DNA from 4 places in the Sphingobium aromaticiconvertens genome. Region 2 is predicted to be linked to each of the others. Evidence: riboswitches for the same ligand, from Rfam matches in the RefSeq annotation. Region 2 holds a riboswitch; each other region holds the start of a gene.
The links. Region 2 has a riboswitch for cobalamin ahead of WFR25_RS03370 (DUF1636 domain-containing protein). Riboswitches for the same ligand answer to the same signal wherever they lie in the genome.

Region 1: linked by a shared signal. The riboswitch ahead of WFR25_RS23700 (TonB-dependent receptor plug domain-containing protein) and the one ahead of WFR25_RS03370 (DUF1636 domain-containing protein) in region 2 are both predicted to bind cobalamin.
Region 3: linked by a shared signal. The riboswitch ahead of WFR25_RS09950 (cobalamin biosynthesis protein CobG) and the one ahead of WFR25_RS03370 (DUF1636 domain-containing protein) in region 2 are both predicted to bind cobalamin.
Region 4: linked by a shared signal. The riboswitch ahead of WFR25_RS11555 (TonB-dependent receptor) and the one ahead of WFR25_RS03370 (DUF1636 domain-containing protein) in region 2 are both predicted to bind cobalamin.

The regions. Positions count from the first base shown of each region.
Region 1 covers NZ_JBANRJ010000001.1:4,879,506-4,885,121, reverse strand. The annotation lists gene WFR25_RS23715 (DUF2271 domain-containing protein) at 1-252, shown strand, start outside; gene WFR25_RS23710 (DUF4198 domain-containing protein) at 265-1,155, shown strand; gene WFR25_RS23705 (FAD:protein FMN transferase) at 1,263-2,135, shown strand; gene WFR25_RS23700 (TonB-dependent receptor plug domain-containing protein) at 2,168-4,114, opposite strand; cobalamin riboswitch at 4,290-4,541, opposite strand; gene WFR25_RS23695 (TonB-dependent receptor) at 4,721-5,616, opposite strand, start outside.
Region 2 covers NZ_JBANRJ010000001.1:657,955-663,570, reverse strand. The annotation lists gene WFR25_RS03385 (ABC transporter substrate-binding protein) at 1-71, opposite strand, end outside; gene WFR25_RS03380 (FecCD family ABC transporter permease) at 200-1,171, shown strand; gene WFR25_RS03375 (ABC transporter ATP-binding protein) at 1,165-1,944, shown strand; cobalamin riboswitch at 1,977-2,171, shown strand; gene WFR25_RS03370 (DUF1636 domain-containing protein) at 2,361-2,777, shown strand; gene cobT (nicotinate-nucleotide--dimethylbenzimidazole phosphoribosyltransferase) at 2,774-3,790, shown strand; gene WFR25_RS03360 (histidine phosphatase family protein) at 3,787-4,353, shown strand; gene WFR25_RS03355 (adenosylcobinamide-GDP ribazoletransferase) at 4,353-5,081, shown strand; gene WFR25_RS03350 (threonine-phosphate decarboxylase) at 5,078-5,616, shown strand, end outside.
Region 3 covers NZ_JBANRJ010000001.1:2,079,070-2,084,685, reverse strand. The annotation lists gene WFR25_RS09970 (cobalt-precorrin-6A reductase) at 1-586, shown strand, start outside; gene cobJ (precorrin-3B C(17)-methyltransferase) at 495-1,256, opposite strand; gene cobI (precorrin-2 C(20)-methyltransferase) at 1,253-1,978, opposite strand; gene WFR25_RS09955 (precorrin-8X methylmutase) at 1,975-2,604, opposite strand; gene WFR25_RS09950 (cobalamin biosynthesis protein CobG) at 2,604-3,734, opposite strand; cobalamin riboswitch at 3,988-4,203, opposite strand; gene WFR25_RS09945 (energy transducer TonB) at 4,280-5,014, opposite strand; gene WFR25_RS09940 (TonB-dependent receptor domain-containing protein) at 5,019-5,616, opposite strand, start outside.
Region 4 covers NZ_JBANRJ010000001.1:2,402,251-2,407,866, reverse strand. The annotation lists gene WFR25_RS11565 (CbtB domain-containing protein) at 1-76, opposite strand, end outside; gene WFR25_RS11560 (histidine phosphatase family protein) at 303-854, shown strand; cobalamin riboswitch at 921-1,180, shown strand; gene WFR25_RS11555 (TonB-dependent receptor) at 1,358-3,484, shown strand; gene WFR25_RS11550 (hypothetical protein) at 3,471-4,301, shown strand; gene WFR25_RS11545 (hypothetical protein) at 4,202-5,008, shown strand; gene WFR25_RS11540 (autotransporter outer membrane beta-barrel domain-containing protein) at 5,016-5,616, opposite strand, start outside.

The DNA.
Region 1 (5,616 bases), 4.2 Mb from region 2:
AAGTTCCCCGCCGACGGCATCACCGGCGCGACCCGCGCGCCGGGTGAACAGAAACAAGTCTTCACGGTTGGCAAGGGGCCGCTCGGCGCCGTTGGTCCGGGCAATTATACGCTGGTGATCGAGGCTGCGCGGGAAGTGGGCGGGCGCGAATTGCTGCGCCTGCCGTTCACCTGGCCTGCGAAGCCCGGCGCGGTTGTGAAGGCCGCGGGTGCGAGTGAATTGGGGGCAGTCAGCCTCAGCTTCGGCAAATAAGGGGGAAATACCATGAAAACCCGTCTTCTGATCGCGAGCGCGCTTGCCGCTCTTCTCCTCCCCGGCGCGGCGCAGGCCCATCGCCAGTGGATGATGCCGTCCTCCACCGTCCTGTCGGGCACCGATAGCTGGGTGACGGTCGATGCCGCCGTCTCCAACGACCTGTTCTATTTCGAACATAACCCGATGCGGACCGACGGGATCAAGGCAACCGCGCCTGACGGGACGGAGGTCAAGATCGAGAATCCGGCGACGGGCAAATATCGTTCGACCTTCGACGTGCATCTGACCCAGCAGGGCACCTATCGTATCGCGTCGGTGTCGTCGGGCATCATGGGCAGCTATACGCTGAACGGCAAGCAGGTGCGGCTGCCGCGCGGTACGACCAAGGAAACGCTGGTTGCTGCTATCCCTGCGGGCGCGACCGATGTCCGCACATCGGAAGCCGCCAGCCGCAACGAGATTTTCGTGACGCTGGGCGCGCCCACTACCACGATCTTCAAGCCGACCGGCGTGGGCATCGAACTGGTGCCCGTCACCCATCCCAACGACCTGATCGCGGGGGAGGCGGCCAGCTTCCAGTTCCTGCTCGATGGGAAGCCCGCCGCTGACCTGGCGGTCACGGTGATCCCCGGCGGCATCCGCTATCGCGATGCGCTGAAGCAGATGGACCTCAAGACCGACAAGGCCGGCAAGTTGACCGTGACCTGGCCGGAACCGGGCATGTACTGGCTGAACGCATCGGTTGGTGGCGGTCGTGAAGGTGGTCCGGGCAGCCCCGGTGGCCCCGGTGGTCAGGGTGCTGCTGCGGGCGCTTCGCCAGCCCCGCGTCCTGCCGCGCCGGCCGGCCCGCCCGCGCGCCGCGCATCCTATGTCACGACGCTGGAAGTGCTCGCGCCCTGACCGTCGCATCGACCGGCTTGCGGGTCGCTATTCCGGCCGACCTGTCGCCCGACCAGTTTGCCGGGCGGATGCGCCATGGTCCCGTCGTTCGCCTTGCCGGGCTGACGATGGGCACCAGTTGGTCGGCGCAGCTTGTTGATCCGCCCTCTGACTGCCTTGAGGCGATCGAGGCTGTTCTGGCCCGCGTCATCGCCCAGATGAGCAACTGGGAAGTGGCATCGGACATCAGCCGTTTCAACCGGACGCTGGCGGGGGAATGGGTTGCGCTGCCCGAGGATCTGATGACGGTAATGCGCGCCGGGCTGGACATGGCCCGGATCAGCGACGGCGCCTTCGATCCCGCGATCGGCCATGCCGTGGAGGCGTGGGGTTTTGGCCCCTCACAGCGTATCGGTACTGCCCCCGTCGCGCCGGTCGCGCCGCCGTGGCGGACCATTGAACTGGCAGACGGAGAGGCGCGCCGCCTGCGGGATGTCGCGCTCGACCTGTCGGGTATTGCCAAGGGGTTTGCCGTCGACGCCATAGCTGACGCGCTGACGGCCATGGGTATCGTCAGTTTTCTGGTGGAGATTGGCGGCGAACTGCGCGGGGCGGGAGTGAAGCCCGACATGCAACCCTGGTGGGTGGATCTTGAATCGCCGCCCGGTCTGGCTCTGCCGGTCCTGCGCGTGGCGCTCTGCGGCCTGTCGGTCGCGACCTCGGGTGATTATCGCCGCTTCCGTCCTTCCGCCGATGGCCGCCTGTCGCACAGTATCGACCCAGCCAGCGGCGCGCCGATCGCCAATGACGTGGCCTCCGTGTCGGTCCTGCACCCGCAGGCGATGCTGGCCGACGCCTGGGCGACTGCCATCACTGTTCTTGGTCCCGACCGGGGCATGGCGCTCGCTACTCGCGAAGGGCTGGCTGCGTTGCTGATCCGGCGCGAAGGGGCGAGGGGGCGTGAATATATGACCCCCGCGCTCGCCGCGATGCTGGACTAGGGGGGAGAGCGCCCAGGCCCTCCCCGTCATCTTTAGAAGCGCACGCGCACACCGCCATAGGCTGCGCGACCCTGCGTGGCGAAGCTGAACACTTCCTCATACTGCTCGTCGGTCAGATTCTCGACCCGACCGAAGATCGCAATATTGTCCCGCAGCTTATATTCGGCGTTCAGGTTGACGAGCACATAGTCACGCAGGCTGACCCGAACCGGGATAAAGCTCGGATCAGTAAAGGCCACATCCTCCTGCCGCCCATTATAACGCAGCGTCAGCGTGCCCGAGAAGCGCTGGTCGGTGCTAAAGACGGTCGTGTTGAAGCTGCCGATATGCTTGGGCCGCCGGACTTCGACGATGCCATCCTCTCGGGCTTTCAGATAGGTATAGGCGGCGTCCAACCGGATCTGCGGGATCGGCCGTGCGCTGACGAAAACCTCCAGACCATGCTGTTTGGAGTCGGTGGTGCGATTGCCCGGCGTCGCGATGAAATCGGGTGCGGGGTAGGTTGTGTAAATCTCGTCCTTCAGCTTGCTGTCGAACCAGGTCGCGCCGATCGTCGCCTTGTCGCCACCGATGCTCTGTTCGATGCCGGCTTCCCAGCCTTGCGACTTTTCAGGCTTCAGGTTCGGGTTGCCGATATACTGGCCGTCGGTAAAGCCAAACAGTTCGAAATAGCCGGGATTCTTGACGCCCGTGCCATAGGCGCCACGGATGCGCGTGCCGGTGGCGAAGCGATAGCTGCCCTGCGCGCGCCATGTGGTGGTGTCGTCGAAGCGATTATTTTCATCCCGGCGTATCGAGGCGCCCAGCGAAAGCGCCTCGTCGACCAGCAGCTCATATTGCCCGACCAGACCGACATTGTCGGTGTGGCGCTTGCCCTGAAAGGCGAAGGGGGAGGGGGTGATGTTCTGGAACTGCTCGCGCTCGACATCGACGGCGGCGGTCAGGCGGTGGACGACCGTATCGGTGCCGAACTTCAGGCTGCTGGTGAACGATCCCTTATAGCGCTGCCCCTTGTCGCCATAATCGAGGCCGGACGCGATAAAGCCTTTGCGCGTTGTGTCAGCGATCTGGCCGGACAGCGCATTGGTCCAGCGACCATCAAGCGCCGTGAACTCGGCGCGCAACAGGCCGTAAAAACCTTCATTCTTCTGATAGGCGCCGGGGGTGTCGACGATGGTGCCGAACAGCGGGCTGGCCGGATCGCTCTCATTGTTGTTGGTGTCCACGTCGGTATAGCTGTAGCGGGCAACCCCGATCAGCTTGAAATTGTCAGAGGGGGACCAGATCAGCTTGGCGCTGAAGCCCGCATTGTCCGACCCGACGTCACGCGTGCCAAGGCGGGCGGTCGGCGTGCCGCGCGTGTGATAATAAGTCCCGGACACCGCGTAATCGAGGGTGCCTGCAACGCCCGCGGTGCGCGCGCTGCCGCTATAGGTGCCAAAGGAGCCCCCTTCCGCGCGGGCGCTGAACCCCGGCGCTTCGGCGCCTGTCAGGGTGATGTAATGAATGACGCCGCCAATGGCATCCGACCCATAGAGCGACGATTGCTGACCGCGCAGCACTTCTATCCGGGCCGCAGGGTCCGCGAGCAGCGTGCCGAAATCATATTCGCCCTGATAAGGGTCGGCCGCCTCGATCCCGTCGATCAGAACCAGCACATGGTTGCCCTCCGACCCGCGGATGCGCACCTGCGTCGGGCTGCCGATCGCGCCGCTACGGCTGATCGCCAGGCCGGGCACGTCGCGCAATATGTCGGACACGATGCGCGTCTGGCGATTGTCGAGCGTCTGTGCCTCAAGCACCGTCACCGATGCGCCGAGCTGACTCACTGGCACGCCCTCGCCCGATCGGGAGGCGGTGATGACGATTGGTTCGCCCGCATAGCCCATCGGGAGTTGGTTGGGATCAGCCTGGGCAAAGGCGGGTGTCGCCACTGCTATGGCCAAAAGCGACACGAAACTGGTCTTGAACATGGTCATTCCCCCGCGCCTGAGCATGAGGCGGCGGGGCGTGCCGATCAGGGTTGATCGGTCGATGCGCGAAGACGGGTGGGCGCTTGTCGCCCGACACCACGCACTGATGCGGCCCCGGCCGCACAGGTTCGTCGCTCAGACGGAGAAAGACCGTGCCATGACCATCCCCTGGACCAAGGCAAGAGCGACCGGTGCGCTGGCAGGTCTCCTGGCTCATGGGTCATCGCCTGATGCACGGCCTTCCCAGGCTCTGGATGCTGCTGCATCGTCCGGCCCAGTGGCTGGCGAAATGACCTTTCCGGTCTTTCACCCCTATGCATCACGCTCGCCATTTACAGTTGCAGGGACAGCCTCGGATCAGGACAGCACAGGCCATCCGCACCGCGTTCCCATTTTAAACCCCTTGCGGAGTACCGGCGCGATCATGCCCGCTCGATCGGAAAAACCGGCGAGCAGGCAAACGGGCCGTTAATTGAGATTGGCTAACTGCGCAAGGACCGCGATGCCCGGCAGCATGGCGACGAGACATCCACGCACTCGGGCTGGCGGGCTGGCGGGCTGGCGGGCTTGCAGGGGACCAGGCCTCAATGACGCACGGCCTGGCCGATCCTTCTAACCTCCAAAGGCATAGCGTAGGCGCAGGCCGTACATACGCGGCTGACCGTACAGATAGGACACGAAGCCGCCGGAGGCGTGCATGTCATTCACTGCGACGGCGTAGCGCTTGTTGGTGACATTGGTCGCAAATAGCGACAGGTCGATCGGGCTGCCGGCGACCTCACGCCAGTTCAGATTGAAATTGAGCAACTCGTAAGAGGGTAGCGTGCCGTAGGTCGTGCTGAAAATGACCTGCTTGTCGATATAGCTGTAGGTTGCCGAGACTGACACGTCCCCGACGCTTTCAGGAAGTGGCAGCGTGTACGTGCCGGTGAGTGAAAGTTTATGCTTGGGGGTGTAGGGGGCGGGTTGTCCGGGGTTGATCGGAATGAACCCGTCATAGGGACTATCGGCGGGGAAGGTGGGGGTTACGGTCGTTTTCAGCTTCGCATCGATATAGGCATAGCTTGCATCGATGCGAAAGCCGGCGACCGGACCAAGGCTTGTTTCGACCTCGACCCCTTTCAACCGCGATTGCCCGATATTGACGATGGCGTTGTTCGGCGGCGCCGAGCCGCGCGCTGGCGAGGATGTGAGGCCAAGGGCTATCTGCTGGTTCGACAGATCGTTGTAGAAGCCCGCAAGGTTCAGATTGCCGGGAACAGCGCCGTGCCAACTCGCTTTCACGCCGATCTCATAGGCCTCCACCTTTTCTGGATCATAGGTGGTGAAACCACCCGCCGCGAGCGGATTGACGCTGCCCTGCCGATAGCCGCGCGCATATTTGGCGTAGATGAGGAAGTCATCCATGGGCGTATAGTCCAGCCCCAGCAGCCATGTGGGCGCGTCGCTCCTTTGGACGGGTCTGTCGAGGCACTGGTTGAGGCTGGTGATCGGAGGATTGCCTGCCG
Region 2 (5,616 bases):
GCGCCCAGCGACGCGATTGCGGCAAACACCGCTATAATTTTGACGAACGAACGATAAGAGCGATAGGGCATGACGCCGTCATGCATAGCCATACGGTCCCGCGACACAAGCGCGCTGGGGCAAGCGATCGACTAAGAGGATTTTCTTGACGTTCAATCCTGTTCTTGGCCACCTTGTCCCTAGCTGGCGCAGGCCCGCGATGATGCTGGCCCTGCTGGCGCTGATGGTCGTCGTCGCGACAACGTCGATGCTGTTGGGCGCGGTGTCGATCGCTCCGGCACGCGCACTGGCCGCGCTGACGGGGCATGGCGATCCGGTCGCATCGGCGATCCTGATCGACCTGCGACTGCCGCGCACGATCATCGCCCTTGCCGTGGGCGCCATGCTGGGCCTCGCCGGGGCGACGTTGCAGGGCTATCTTCGCAATCCGCTGGCCGAACCATCGGTCCTTGGCGCATCCAACAGCGCCGCGCTGGGGGCCGTTGGCGCCATCTATTTCGGGCTTGCAGAGTTGCACCCGCTACTTCTCCCCCTGATGGCGATTACCGCCGCCCTGATTTCACTCGCGCTGCTTTTCGCTCTGGCCGGTCACTCGGAAAGCCCGCTGACCCTGATCCTCGCCGGCATCGCCGTCGCGACCCTGGCCGGGGCCGGGATCAGCCTGGCCCTCAACCTGTCCCCCAACCCCTTCGCCGCGATGGAGATCATGACCTGGCTGCTGGGTTCGATCGAGAACCGGTCCTTTCAGCATGTCCTGATCGCCCTGCCCTGCATCGCCATCGGCATCGCGCTGCTGTTGTTCGATGGCCATGCGCTTGATGCGCTCACGCTGGGTGAGGATGGCGCGCGGGCGCTGGGCGTCGATTTGCGGATCACGCGGCTACGCCTGCTGCTGGGCGTCGCCATCGGAGTGGGAGGCGCGGTCGCCGTGTCGGGCGCGATCGGTTTCGTCGGCCTGATCGTACCCCATCTGATCCGCCCGCTCACCGACCGCGCGCCATCGTCGATCCTTCTGCCCTCGGCACTGGCGGGCGCATCGCTCCTTGCGCTGGCGGACATAGGCGTGCGCCTGATCCCGTCGACCAACGAACTGAAACTTGGCGTGATGACGGCGTTTCTGGGCGTCCCGGTCTTCCTCTTCCACCTCATGCGGGAGCGGCGGATATGGTGACGATCCAACTGGATTCGGTCAGCGTCAGCCTTGGCCGCCGCCAGGTCGTGCGCGACGTCAGCGCCGCGCTGGAGCCGGGCAGGCTCGTCGGCATTATCGGCCCGAACGGCGCGGGCAAATCCAGCCTGTTGCGCGTGATGCTGGGCCTGATCCCGGCCAGCAGCGGCAATGCTCTGATCGATAGCAAGCCAGTCGCGCAGATGGCCCGCGCCGCCGTGGCGCGCAAGGTCGCCTATCTTCCACAGGGGCAGACGCTGCATTGGCCGCTCAGCGTCGAACGGCTGGTCGCGCTGGGACGACTGCCGCATCTGGCGCCCATGTCGTCGCTGGCGTCAGACGATCTGGCCGCTGTCGATCGGGCGCTCGATCGCGCGGATGTCACCAATCTGCGCTACCGCATTGCCACCGACCTTTCGGGCGGCGAGCGCGCAAGGGCATTGCTGGCCCGCGCGCTGGCGGTCGAAGCGCCCGCTCTGGTCGTGGACGAACCGCTGGCCTCGCTCGATCCGGGCCATCAGATCGATGTTATGGCCCTGTTGCGGCGGCAGGCGGATGCGGGTGCGCTGGTGGTCGCGGTCCTCCATGACCTGACGATGGCCGCGCGCTATTGCGACCGGCTGCTGCTGATGCATGGCGGTTCGCTTGTCGCCGACGGCGCGCCGATGGAGGTACTGACCGCCGAGCGGCTGCGATCGGTCTATGGCATCGACGCCCTCATCGATACATCTGGCGCCGCGCCCATGATCGTCCCGATGGACAGATTGCCCGATTGACAGATTGATTGACGCGCAATGAAGCGCTGAGTAAGCGTCGGCCCGCGACAGGTTCCCCTGAAAATGGGGATGAAAATGGGAACGGGGTTCAAAACCCCGGCTGCCCCTGCAACTGTGAGCGGCGAGCCATCGACCACAGGCCATTGGGATTGTCACAATCCTGAGAAGGCGGTTCGAACAGGTGTTGACCCGCAAGCCAGGAGACCTGCCCGTCGCGGTCGTCTTTCGTGCGGACAGGGGATTCCGGGCGAACGGGGGTAAACCCGACAGGCGACATGTCAGGGCCGCTTATGCGCGGGCCATGTCGTGCGTCGGCATGTCTCGTGAACGTGGCCCGTTGTCATGGGTGCCCGTTTGATGTTGCCGTACATTATTATTTCTCCCTTCCTGCCGACACCAATGCGCGCGTCGAAGGCATGATGAAGTTCAAGCCGGTCGAAGATGGTCCCGCCATCGTTGCGTGCAACACCTGTCGCCATTCGGGCGAGGCACGCGAAAATGACAGCGGGACGCGGGGCGGCGCCCAACTGGTTGCTGCGCTTCGGACGGTCAAGGCGTCGGACCCGCGCTATGACGGCGTTACGGTACAGGAAATGCCATGCCTGTTCGCCTGCACCGAATTTTGCACCGTCCATCTGCGCGCGCCCGCCAAGGTCGGTTATGTGCTGGGCCGCTTCACGCCTGACAAAGAGGCCGCCCGCGCCATTCTCGACTATGCCGTCCATTATGCGGCGAGCGAGCATGGCCGCGTTCCGTTTGCACATTGGCCGCAGGGCGTGAAGGGCCATTTCATCACCCGCACGCCACCCCAGGGCTTTGTGGTCGAGGAATGAGCGGCTTTCCCACAATTGCGGCGTTCGAGGCTGCGCTGATTGACCTCCCCAAAGTAGATGCCACCGCACAGGAGGCCGCACGGGCGCGACAGGCCCAACTCACCAAGCCACTTGGCTCGCTGGGACGGCTAGAGGACATTGCGCTGTTCCTGGCCGGGTGGCAGGACCGCGAGCGTCCCGTGTTGAACAGCATGCGCGCCGCCATCTTTGCGGGCAATCATGGCGTGACGATCCATGGCGTCAGCGCCTTCCCGGCGGACGTCACCGCGCAGATGGTCCGCAATTTCGAAGCGGGCGGCGCCGCGATCAACGCCCTCGCCAAAGCGGTCGATCTTGACCTGAAGATTGTGGCGCTGGACCTTGATCGGCCCACGGCGGACTTCACCTGCCAACCCGCCATGACGGAAGCGGAGTGCCTGACCGCGCTGTCGGCGGGCGCGGATGTCGTGGAACCCGGACTCGACCTGCTGGTCGTGGGCGAAATGGGAATCGGCAATTCGACCGCCGCCGCCGCACTGTGCATGCGGTCCTTCGGTGGATCTGCCGCTGACTGGGTCGGCCCCGGCACCGGTATCGATAGCCAGGGCATCGCGCGAAAAGTGGTCGTGGTGGAACAAGCCATCGCCTTTCATGCCGACGCGCCCATGACGCCGTTTGAAACGCTGCGGCGGCTTGGCGGACGAGAGATTGTCGCCATCGCCGGCGCAATCGTGACAGCACGGCAGCGGCGCATCCCTGTGGTTCTTGATGGATTCATCAGTTGCGCGGCGCTGGCGCCGATCGCTACAGCCTGCCCGGCCATCACCGATCATTGCATCGCGGGGCATCGTTCGGCCGAGCCGGGCCACGGCCGCCTGCTGGATCGGCTGGGCCTTGCGCCCCTGCTCGCACTCGACATGCGGCTGGGTGAGGGCAGCGGCGCGGCAGTCGCCGTCGCGGTGATCCGATCGGCGCTGGCCGCGCATGAAGGCATGGCCACCTTTGCCGAAGCGGGCATTTCCGGAGCGTCATGACCGGATTCCTGCTCCATCTCCTGCGTCACGGCGCGCCTGAAATCACCGGGCGCATGCTGGGGCGGACCGATTGCAGGCCGACGCAGGAAGGCATCGCCGCCTGCGTCGCGCAGGCCAAGGGGCTGGACATCGACATCCATATATCGTCCGACCTCGCCCGTGCGCGACAACCGGGCGAGGCACTGGCAGCGGCATCGGGCCAGCCGCTGATCGTCGATCCGCGCTGGCGCGAACTCGATTTTGGCGACTGGGACGGCATGAGCAGTGCAGAGGTCGACCCGGTGGCGCTGGGGCAGTTCTGGAGCGATCCTGATGGCCGTCCACCACCGGGCGGCGAACGCTGGTCGGCCCTGACCGACAGGGTTAGCGCCGCGATCCATGACCTGACACCACGCCCCACGCTTGTCGTCACCCATGGGGGAGCGATGCGCGCGGCGCTTGCCCTATTGTGCGGGTTCGATGCCCGACAGGTCTGGGCATTCGACTTGCCCTATGCGTCCCTCCTCTCCCTCCACATCTGGCCGGGCGAGACGCTTTCGGCGCAGATAGCAGGATTGCGGTGATGAAGGGTTTCATCCTCGCCCTCCAGTTCCTGACGCGTTTGCCAACGCCGCGCGTCATGGCGGATGAGGCCGCTTTCGCAGCCTCCATACGTTGGTTTCCCGCCGTTGGACTGGTGATTGGCACACTCGTCGCGGGCGCCGCATTTGCCGGTTCCAGATTCGATCCGTGGTTGGGTCCGCTGGCAGCGTTGGGCGTCTGGGTGGCCGTTACGGGCGCGCTACATCTCGATGGGCTGTCGGACCTGGCCGATGCCAGTGGCGCGGCGCATAAGGACAGGGAGCGCCTTCTGGCCGTTCTCGCCGATCCGCATGTCGGTAGTTTTGGGGTAGTCGCTATCGCCCTTCAGTTGATCGCCAAGCTGATCCTGCTGCACAGCGCTGTCGAAGCACAACTATTCTGGCCGCTCATCCTGATCCCCTTTGCCGCCCGGATCGGCCCGCTGGTCTGGACGATCTGGCTGCCGCCACTGCATGAGGGGCTGGCATCGCGTTTTCGGGTGGCTGTCCGTCCTGCCGACATGGCAGTGTGGACTGTCGCGCTCGTCGCTACCGCTTCTGCGTCGCCCTCCATCCTAATGACTGCCCCCCTGATCCTGTGGTGGGGCTGGCAGCTTCGCCGCACCATCGGCGGCATTTCGGGCGATGGTCACGGCGCGGGCATCGAACTGATCGAAACGGCCCTGCTGCTCAGCATGGTTATCCTCTTTCACCTGTGGCCCCGCATATGAACGGCTGGACCTTCCATGGCGGCAGGCTTTCGAAAGCCAAAGCGCATTTCGGCAATGTCGGCGCGCAGTGGCTAGACCTTTCCACCGGCATCAACCCTCATGCCTGGCCGGGCGTATCGAATCTTTCGATCGACTGGCGGTCCCTGCCCGATGTCAAGGCGCTGGAGGCGTTGGAAGCCGCAGCCGCGCATCATTTCGGTGTCGATCCCGCGCATATCTGCGCCGTGCCGGGCACGGAGGTCGGACTGCGGATGCTCGGCGATTGCCTTCCCGGCCCTGCCGCCCATGTCGTGCCGTCCTACCGCACCCATGGCGAGATGGTCATGGGCAGCCGCCCGATCGCCATCACCGATGTGGTGACCATAGCGGGTTCGACACTCATCCTCGCCAATCCCAACAACCCCGATGGCCGGGTTCTAACCGCGTCTGAACTGGCCGGAACATTGCAGCATATTTCGGCCACGGCAGGCTGGCTGGTGATCGACGAAGCCTTTGCCGATGCAACGCCGGACATCAGCCTTGCCAGCCAGATCAG
Region 3 (5,616 bases), 1.4 Mb from region 2:
CCACCCCTTCGCCGCGGCGATGAGCGCCCATGCCGTGGCCGCGGCGGCGCGTACCGGGATCGCGCATATCGCGCTCACCCGTCCCGCATGGGTGCCGGTCGCGGGCGACCGCTGGCGGCATGTCGCCAATGTCGATGCCGCCATCGCGGCGCTGGCGGGTCCGGCGCAGCGGGTGATGCTCGCCCTTGGCCGGATGCATGTGAACGCCTTTGCGCCGCAGCCCCAGCATCATTATCTTCTGCGCTTCGTGGATGCGCCCGAAAGCCCGCCCACCTTGCCTGATCACCACATCATCGTGAACCGCGGTCCCTTCTCCATCGAGGATGACATGCGGCTGATGCAGGACCATCGGATCGACCTGATCGTCTGCAAAAATGCGGGCGGGACAGGCGCGGAGGCGAAGCTGATTGCGGCGCGTCGGCTGGACCTGCCGGTCATTATGATCGACCGTCCGGCGCTTGCCCCCCGTCGTGAGGCGTATAGCGTGGATGCGGTTATGGGCTGGCTGGATCATGGCGCCGTGGCGTGTAAAGGATCGGCGTGCCCGACCGGTCGATCAGCCGGGTCTGGCTGGAGCCGACGATGACCATCGTCCGCATGTCGGCCATATCCGGCGTGGCATCGCGCAGGGGCACGATATGCAACGCCTCCTGCGGCGTGCAGACCGCACGGGCGAAGAGAATCAGCCGCTCGCCGCCGCAGGCTTCACGCAATATGTCCAGCACCCGGCCAAATCCCTTTGGCCGTGCCTTCGATCGGGGGTTGTAGAAGGCCATCGCGAAATCGGCCTCCGCCGCCAGGCGCAGGCGGCGTTCGATCAGCCCCCAGGGCTTCAGATTATCGGACAGATTGATGGCGCAGAAATCATGGCCCAGCGGCGCGCCCGCCCGCGCGCTGGCCGCCAGCATCGCCGTGATCCCCGGCAGGACACGAATATCCAGATCGCGCCATTCTGTGGGGCCTTGTTCCAGCGCCTCGAACACTGCCGCCGCCATGGCGAACACGCCCGGATCGCCCGACGACACAACGATCACCCGCTGCCCCGCCGCCGCCATGGCAAGAGCGTGCGCCGCGCGTTCCAGCTCGACCCGATTGTCCGACGCATGAAGCGTCAGGCCCTCGCGCGGCGCCACCCGCGCGACATAGGGCGTATAGCCGACGATATCGGTCGCCTGTGCCAGCGCTGCCGTGACCTCGGGCGTGATCAGCGCCTCGTCCCCCGGACCCAGCCCGGCAATGGCTATCCAGCCAGTCATGGGCGGCGGCCCTTGCCATGAATCAGCAGGATCGAGAAATAAGGCGTGACGACATCCGCCTCGCACAGCCGGGTCACGCGCTGATCCACCATCGCCGCATATTCCACCAGATAGGCCTCCGCTTCACGCCCCGCAGCCTCCACCGCCCGGCGCAATTTGGCGAGGTTTCGGCCGATTTTCATAACCACCAGCGCATCGGTATCGCGGATGCGGCGGGTGAGGTCCTCTTCGGGCAGGGTCGCCATCAGGACGGTGAGCACATCATCGCCCCAGGTCATCGGCGAACCGCAGGCCGTCCATGCCCCCGACATGCCGGTGATACCCGGCACGACCGTCACCGGCGTCAGACCGGACAGCCGGGTGTAAAGATGCATGAACGATCCGTAGAAAAACGGGTCGCCTTCACACAGGACCACGACATCCTCCCCCGCCTGCGTCAGCGTCGCCAGATGCCGGGTACAGCCAGTGTAGAAGGACGACAGGCTTTCATTATAGCGCGGGTCGGACCGCGGGATTTCCGTGGTCACCGGATATTCCATCGGAATTTCGATGACGTCGCCACGCAACATGCCCTCGACGATACGGCGCGCCTGCCCCGGCCTGCCCGCCTTGCGGAAATAGGCGACATGGCGGGCGCCGCGTACCAGCCGGTCGGCCCGGACACTCATCAGGTCCTGCGCGCCCGGTCCCAGCCCGACTCCATGGATAGTGCCGATCTTCATTCGACGGGACTCGCCAGAGCGTTGATTGCGGCCACGGTGATCGCGCTGCCGCCCATGCGGCCCTCCACGATGCAGCAGGGTACGGGCTGCACCTCCCACAAGGCAGCCTTGGACTCCATCGCGCCGACAAAGCCGACGGGGCAGCCAATGATCGCCACCGGGCGGGGACAGGCCGGGTCTTCCAGCATATTGAGCAGATGGAACAGGGCCGTGGGCGCATTGCCGATTGCCACCACCGCTCCAGCGAGATGCGGACGCCAATGTTCCAGCGCCGCCGCCGACCGTGTGTTAGCCATCGCCCGCGCCCGTTCGGGCACGTCGGGATCGTGCAGCGTGCAGATGATGGCATTGTCGGCAGACAGCCGGGCGCGCGTGATCCCCTCGCTCACCATCCGCGCATCGCACAGGATCGGCGCGCCATTCGCCATGGCCGCCCCCGCCGCCGTCGCGAAGTCCGGCGAGAAGCGGATATGGGCGGCGAGGCCCACCAGCCCGGCGGCGTGGATCATGCGGACCGCTATCCGCTCTTCATCCGCGGTGAAGCGCGCCAGATCGGCCTCCGCCCGGATCGTCGCAAAGGATTGGCGGTAGATTGCCGCGCCATCGGTTTCGTAGATATGCGGCATCAATCGGCTCCGAAATGGGCAAGCAGTTGGTCCGTTCGCAGGCTTGCCCGGATAGGCGGATCACCGGCACGGGCGTCGAACGCCAGATCGAACAGGCCATCGCATCCGGTGAGGGTGACATTGGCAGGACCGACACGGGCGCAGCCCTTCGCGCAGCCCGACATATGCAGACGGCCCGCGATATGCGGGGCAAGGCGCATGGCCAGGGCGCGGGTTTCCACCGTCGCCTGCGGACAGGCTGGCGCGCCGGGACAAGCGTCGACACGCAGGGCTGGATCGGCGGCGTCCGTCACGAAGCCCTGGGCATCGACCGACGATGCGCCTTCCAGCAACAGGGTGCGCCATGGCGTGACACGCGCAGCCTCTGCCCCGCTATCCGTCATTAGCGCCGCAAGGGCGGATGCCTCCATGCTGCCAAAGGGAACGCCATAGACGCAGCCCAGTGCATGACACCCCGGCAGTATCGCCGGGCGGGTGGGCGCCGGACGAACATGCCCCTGCGCCCATGCGGGCAAGGGTATGGCGTGACGGGACATCCTGCCCGCCTCCGCGCCGCCGGTTTCCACGAACCAGTGCGCCAGCGCAACCATTGCGTCCGCAGCCTCGTTCACCGCGACCGGCACGCCTAACTCCCGCCCATCTGCGCGCAGGATCAGGCCTCTGCTCTCGCCCCGTTCGATCCGAAAATCCGCCGGATCAGCACCCAATATCGGGGCCGTGCCAGCATCGACGGCAAACCCGACCTTCGCAGGCAATTCGGGCAGGGCAGCCAGCCGTGCCATCAATCCGTTGGCGACCTGCGCGCTGTCATCACCCCGCCGCCAGTCCGGTGCGATCAGGATAGTGCGCCGCGCCTCCATCATGGGATCGGCACCCACCAGATCAAGGTCGACGAGCCTGTCCAGCAAGGCGGACATGGCGCTGTCGCGCAAGCCCCGGATTTGCAGGTTGGCACGGTTGGTGACATCGATCAGGCCATTGCCAAAACGCGCAGCCACTTCGCACAGGCCCACCACCTGTTCGCCCGTCATCCGCGCCAATCGCGGCCTGACGCGCACCAGCAGGCCGTCGCCCGCCATCATAGGACGCCAGGCGGTCGGGCACCATCCGCTGACGGCATAACCGCTCACGCGCGGCGATCCTGACGGACGAGCGCCGCGCCTGGCTCACGGGTCATGAAGCGCTTCGACGCGACGCGCATTGTCCACTCCACCCCACGCCGAGCAACGAAAACCGGGGCTTGCCGACACCATGTCGGTCGATGCGCGAGACGGGCGGGCGCAAGACAAAAGCGCCCGTCATTACGCACCGATGCAGCCCCAGCCGCAAAGGATCGTCGCTCACGCGGAGTACCGAGCCGTGACCATCCCCTGGACCAAGGCAAGAGCGACCGGTGCGCTGGCAGGTCTCCTGGCTCGCGGGTCAAAGCAGGATGCACGGCCTTCCCGAACATGAAGTCCAGTGGCTGGCCCCCTCGAAAGGAGCCTTGTGCATCGCACTCACCGCTTACAGTTGCAGGGACAGCTGCGGATTTGGGGTCGCCCCCGCACCGCATTCCCATTCAAGCCCCATCGGGGCACCAGCGCGATCAATACGGACTGGTACGAAGCCAGCCTGCAACGTCGCCTAGAGCAAAAAATTCAGTATGCCAATTGCCCAACTGTTCGAGGAGACGTCAGACCGGCAGGATGAACTCAATCGGTGCGGTGAATTCAATGCGCTCACCGCCGATGTCGCGGGGCGCCTTGGGGAAAGGCGAGGCGCGCTGCATCATCGCGGCGGCCTCTTCATCCAGCGACGTCCGCCCGGAACTTGCGATGACATTGCCTTCCAGCAAAAGTCCGGCACGGTCGATCACGAAACGCACCCGCACCACACCTTCCTCGCGCCGCATACGCGCGCGGCGGGGATAGAGTTTATGAGCGTACAACCACGACCGTACTCGTGCGGCATAGCTATGGCTGGTGCCAGCAGGAGCGTTCACGTCCAGCCCATCTGCCGTTCCCCGCCGCACGGGTGGCGCGGGCGGTGCGGATACCGCCACGGCGGCAGAGGGAATATTTGCCGTTGCCGCCTGCTGGACGGGCGCCGTCGCCTGCAACCGGGGCGCAGTAAAGGGCAGCGCGACCGGCACAGGTACACGCACGGGAACAGTCGGAGCCGGGGGCGCATCCTGCGCTGCTTGCGCGGGTGGCGCAGGCGGCTGTTGCACCGCCGCCTTCGCTTCCTCGGCGCCCTCCTCCGCGCCCTTGAGCACCGCCAGCGACATCACCGTCAGCGATGGCTCGTCCGCCCTTTCCACCTTGCGCCCCATGCCAAGGTTCAGCAGCGCTGCGATCAACAGCGCATTCACCAGCAGCGAAGCCACCGCCGGAAGGCCGATGCGGAAAGAATGCCGTCCCCCAGCCATGGCGTCAGAAAGTGTTCGCCACGGTGAACTTGAACGTCTGCCCTTCCGCCGCGAGCGAGGACAGATGGCGGCGATATTGCCTGTCGAAGATATTGTCTGCTGCGATCCGGAACTCGAACCCCTCCGCCGGGCCGCTACGCGGTTTGAACGAGAGGAATATGTTTTGGACACTATAGCCCGTCGTAGCGATACCAGATCCGGCGGAGGAGAAGGGACCGGTCGTGACCTTGTCCTGCCGCTCGGCAAATTCGCCGGTCCAGCCACCCGACAGGCCGGTGTCCGCGTCGGCATAGCCCAGCGTCAGGCGATAATCGTTCGCCGGGATGGTATTGAGATAATTGCCCGTCGCCCGGTCCTTGCCGTCGATGAAGGAGGCATTGCCGCGCGCGAAGAACCCGCCGACGCCATATTCCGCCTCGACCTCCACGCCCTTGAAACGCGAACGGCCGACATTGGTGAAATAGGGTGTGCCGACGGCCCCCGCCGCGTTGATGATCAGATCCTTGACGTCATTGCGGAAGAGAGTGGTCTTCAACCGCAGCTTGTCGGTCCTAGCCGCCAGGCCGTCGAAGGACAAAGTGAAGCCCCCTTCGATATTCTGC
Region 4 (5,616 bases), 1.7 Mb from region 2:
TGTCGCGTAGGGGAATGGCGGGCGCATCGCCCACCGGGATGAAGATATCGTCTGCGAACAATGCGGCGGATGCCATGATCATGCTCCTTTCGGGATATACGCGTCCCGCGGGGTTTCCGTGCGTCCGAGGAAGGTCTGGCTCTCGTTGCCATCCCCCTCGACAGACGGGCATGGTGAACGATAACAGTGGCGCGACCGCGCCGGAATTACACCGGCTTCTTCCTCGATCTAACGTGAATGCCCTAGGCCGGAACGATGGCCCCCGTCAATCACCCCCCTCTCAAACACAGTGGAGACCCTAACTGTCGATTCACCTGATCCTGCTATGCCACGCCGCCACTCGCGCCATGCGCGAGGGTGCCTTTCCGGGGCATGACGATCCGATCGACGGCGGCGGCCTCACCAAGACGCAAGCCCTGCGGATGGAACGACGCGACTGCCTGACCAGCCCATCACTGGCCGCTCGTCAGACCGCCGACGCATTGGGCATTATGGCGAAGACCGACATTGCGCTGCGAGATATGGATCATGGCGACTGGGCAGGCCGTGCGCTCGGCGATCTCCATGCCGATAGCCCCGATTTTTTCGCCAACTGGATGGCCGACCCGGCCAGCGGCGCACCGGGTGGTGAGTCGCTGGCAACGGTGCGGGACCGGATGGCGGACTGGCTCGCCGATCAATGCGCCGGGGGCGAAGACAGGCTGGCGATCACCCATCCCATGGTGATCCGCGCGACCATCGCAGCCGCGCTGGACATTCCGCCGGAAGCCACGCTGCGCATCGACATCGCACCGCTGTCCCAGGTACATCTGTCGTGGAACCGCGTATGGCGGTTGCAGGCGATCACATCATGACGCTTGCGATTTCAAAACCCTGCTCATATGCATGCCGCGTTCGTGCATCGACCATCGGTCGCCTGCATGAACATTGATCGCGTCGGTTCCCCGCAAGGGGATTAAAACGGGAATGCGGTGTGGGTGAGCAACCTTTCGGGGGCGACCATCCAAATCCGCAGCTGTCCCTGCAACTGTAAGTGGCGAGCGCGATATACATGAGCGGACGGGCAAGTTCCCGAGCCGCCAGCCACTGGGCCGGACGATAAATCCTGCGAGGCCTGGGAAGGCCGTATATCAAGCGATGACCCATGAGCCAGGAGACCTGCCGGCGTCTGGTCGCTCTTGCCTTGGTCCAGGGGATGGCCGCGGCACGGTGAACTCCGTCTGAGCGACGAACGAGCGGCTGGGGCCGCATCGGTTCTGTGTGTCGGTCCCCCCTGGCGTCCGGTCGATGCATGGCGCCGACCGTTCGTGAACGGCACGCCCCCGCCCAACGTCGTTTGACGCCGACGGGGGATAACATGAACAATTTCACGCTGGCTGCGTTTGCGGCCCTTACTCTAGTTGCGCCCACATTTGCTCACGCCCAGCAACCCGCCGCCGCGCCGGATGCGGAGAGCGAGACGATCATCGTCACGGGCGTCGTCGATCAACTGCGCCTGAACATCAAATCCGACAGCGCCAGCCGCCTTGGCCTGACACCACTGGAGACGCCCGCCAGTGTCGAGACGCTGGACGGCGATGCGATCCGCCTGCGCGGCGACCTCACCATTCAGGATGCGGCGGCGCGGGCCACAGGCATCGTCAACACGTCCGGCGTCTTTGGCTATGGCCTGTCGGCGCGCGGTTTCACCGGCCAGAACTCGGTGATGACCCTCTATGACGGGATGCGGATGTATAACAACACGCTGACCTTCCCGGCCGACCCGTGGATGGCGCAAAACGTGGAAATCCTGCGCGGCCCGGCATCGGTCCTTTATGGCGAGGGGGCGATCGGCGGCGCGGGGAACGTGACCCGCAGGCAACCGGGCGACACGCTGGAGATTGGCGGCCGCGCAAGCGCTGCGTCCTTCGACACCTATAGCATCGCGGCTGGAGCGGGCGGACCGATCAGCGATGTCGTCGGCTTCCGCGCCGACGCCAGCTATCGCCGTTCGGACGGCTGGATGGATCGGGGAGACAACAGCGCGCTAGCGCTGTCAGGCGCGATCCGGTTGAAACCCGCATCCGACCTCAGCATCACCCTGTCGCATGATTTCAGCACGCAAAAGCCGCGCACATGGTTCGGCGTGCCACTGATCGACGGCAAGCTGGATCGGTCGATCCGACGCAACAACTATAATGTCACCGACGCAAAGCTGCGTTTCCGCGACAATTGGAGTCAGGCCAAGATCGAGTGGGGTCCCTCCGACGCCATCACCATCCGCAGCACCTTCTACCATCTGTGGGCGAACAAATATTGGAACAATGCGGAGAATGTCACCTATGTTCCGGCGACCGCGACCACGCCCGCGCAAATCCGCCAGTCCAGCTTTCTGGAACTCTATCATATCCAGAAACAGACCGGGAACCGCACCACCGCGAACGTGAACCACAGTCTGGGCAGCCTTGAAAACCAGTTGGTCATCGGCTTCGACGTCAACCGCATCCGCTACAAGAATGTCAGCAATAGCGGGAACAATGCCACCCGCCTGATCGACCTCATCAACCCGGTCTCCGGCCTGTTCATCGACCAGCCCACCGCGACGACCAAGCCGCGCTACACCAACAAGATCCGGCAGTATTCGATCTTTGCCGAGGACCGGCTGAAGTTCAGCGAGCAATTCTCGCTGGTTGGTGGCCTGCGCTACGATCGGCCGGAAATCACAAAGACCGACTATGTGAACGCCGCCAATAATTTCACCGGCACGCCCGATGCGGTCACATGGCGCGTGGGCGCGGTCTATAATCCGATCCCCACCCTGTCGCTCTACGGCCAATATGCGACCGCCGCCGATCCGGTCGGCGCGCTCGTTTCGACCAGCCTCACGCAGAGCAGTTTCGATCTGTCCACGGGCCGCCAATATGAGGTCGGGATCAAGCATATCTTCTGGGGTACGCGCGGGCAGTGGACGCTGGCCGCCTATGACATCATCAAGAAAAAGCTGCTGACCTCCGACCCGTTGATCCCGACCATCCAGGTCCAGGTTGGCCAGCAATCATCAAAGGGCATCGAAGCGTCCTTGTCGCTGGAACCGATCGAGCGGCTCACCCTCTCCCTCAACGGTGCGGTGCTGCGCGCCCGCTATGAAGATTTCGCCGAATCCGTTGGCGGCGTCCTGTTCCAACGCGCGGGCAACCGACCCACCAATGTGGCGACAAAGACCGCCAATGCCTTCATAAGCTGGGAATTTGCCGATGGCTGGATCGCCGATGGCGGGGTCAGCTATGTCGGTAAGCGCTATCAGGATGCCGCGAACACCCGCGTCATCCCGTCCTATACGCTGACCGACATCGGTATACGTTGGCAGTTTATCGAGGGCGCGAGCGCCAGCCTGCGCCTGCGGAACGTCTTCGATGAAACCTATGTGCGGGCGACCTATGGCGCATCGCAATGGGTGCTGGGCGATCCGCGCGCGGTGGAGGCGAGCATCCATGTCGCCTTTTGACGCGGCGCTGGTCGCCAACGGGGGCGCGCCATACGCGCTTCCCCGCCCCGCTTCTTCGAAGGCCGCATGGCGCGCGACGAAGCGATGGCTCTATTTTTTCCATCGCTGGACCGGTATCATTCTGTGCCTCTTCTTCGCTATCTGGTTCGTGTCGGGGGTGGTGATGATGTACGTCCCATTTCCCTCGTTCCGCGCACCCGAACGGATCGCCAGCGCTCCGCCGATCGACTGGGCGCGGGTCAAGGTGGGACCGGACGTGGCACTCGCCAGCCTGAAACAAGCCACATTCCCGTCCGAAATGCGGATCGGCATGACGGGTGGCGATCCCATCTATAGCTTCGTGACCAAGGACGGGCGGCGCGCCGTATCGGCACAGATAGGCGCGGAAATTCGGTCGGTCGATGCTGTGCGAGCAGGCGCGATCGCCGCCGTCCTTGTCCATGCTCCAGTGGAATCGATCTCGCATGTCGATCATGACCAATGGGTCGTCACGGGGGCCTATAAAAAGATGGCGCCCTTTTGGCGGGTCCGTCTGGCCGATGCGGCGGGAACCGACATCTATGTCGCGCAGAAAACCGGCGAGGTCGTTCAGAACACGACCGCGCATGAGCGGTTCTGGAACTGGCTGGGCGCGGTGCCGCACTGGATCTATTCACGGCGCTGCGGGTCCATCAGAACCCATGGCGGCATGCGGTCTTGTGGACGTCCGGCATCGGGATGCTGGGAGCGATCGCTGGCATCTGGATCGGACTGCTGCGCGTCAGGCTGTCCAAGCGGCACAAGTCGGGATCGGTCAGCCCCTATCGCGGCTGGATGAAATGGCATCATATCATCGGGTTGATCGGTGGACTTTTCCTGCTCACATGGGTGTTCAGCGGCTGGCTGTCGATGAGTCCCTGGGGCGGGTTCCGCGATGGCGGCGGTGCGGACATTGCCGAGCGTTATGCAGGCGACCCTTCGGGCTTCGTGCCGACCGATCTGCCGCAACTGGCGCGAGTGGCACAGGACGCGCGCGAGGTGAACTTCATCTATCTAGGCAGTACTCCGGTGATGATCGCGCGGGGTGGGCCGCAGGACAAAATACTGCTGGACGGCGCGACGGCGCAACCTGCGCCGATTGCACAAACCCGGATCGAGGCCATCGCGCGGGCCGCTGTCCCGAACGGTCGGCTGGTCGCGGCCCAGCGCCTCGATCGCTATGACCGCTATTGGTACGGCACCGGCGATCCGCGCAGCGACGCGCGGCCGCTCCCCGTGCTACGACTGGTGTTCGACGATCCGGTCCAGACATGGCTGCACGTCGATCCCGCGACTGGCGCGCTGCTGGAGCAGATGGGATCGGGCAGCCGCACCTATCGCTGGCTGTTCGCCGCGTTGCACAGTTTCGACCTGCCTTGGCTACTCACATGGCGGCCCCTGCGCGACGGGCTGATGTGGCTTTTATCGGCAGCGGGACTTGCCATTTCGGTGACAGGCATAGTCATCGGCTGGAAGCGATTAAGGCCAGCTAAACGCCACCGATAAGCCTCCCCTACCAGCGGATCGTCAGCCCCCCACGCGCAGTGGTTTCCCAATAATGGCTGGCGATCCGCCCTTCGGCCTCCGTGAACAGCCGCACATTCTCGCCGACACGCAGATTGAGGCCAAGCCCGCCTTCGGCCACCGTTTTCGGGCTGTTGGCCTCAAGCCGGTCGAAACCGACGATCACGCCCCGGTCAGCCTTGAAATCATGCGCCACGCCCAGCGTCACTGTCGGCGTCAGAACCGCCCCGCCCAAGGGCTTGTCCGTCGATAGCCGGACTGCGGCCCGACCGCGATATCGTCCATTGTCGTTCGTCTGCGCCTGAAGGCCATCCGCGCCGATGAAGCCATCGACATGACTGGAGAGATAGGTGAAGCGCAGCTTTGGTTCGATCCGCCAGCCCCCCGTCTGCGCGATATAGCCCACCTCAAGCGACGCGCCGATCCCGTGCCCGTCATAATCGGCAATGCGCGCTTCAGGTACATCCAGTTTGAAATCGAAGCGGCTCATCTGCGCGACGAAATCGGCATACCAGCCGCCCGATTGATCGGCCTGTTCGAACCAGGTCGCATAGAAGCCGAACGCCGTGGATTTGACATCGAGATCGGCG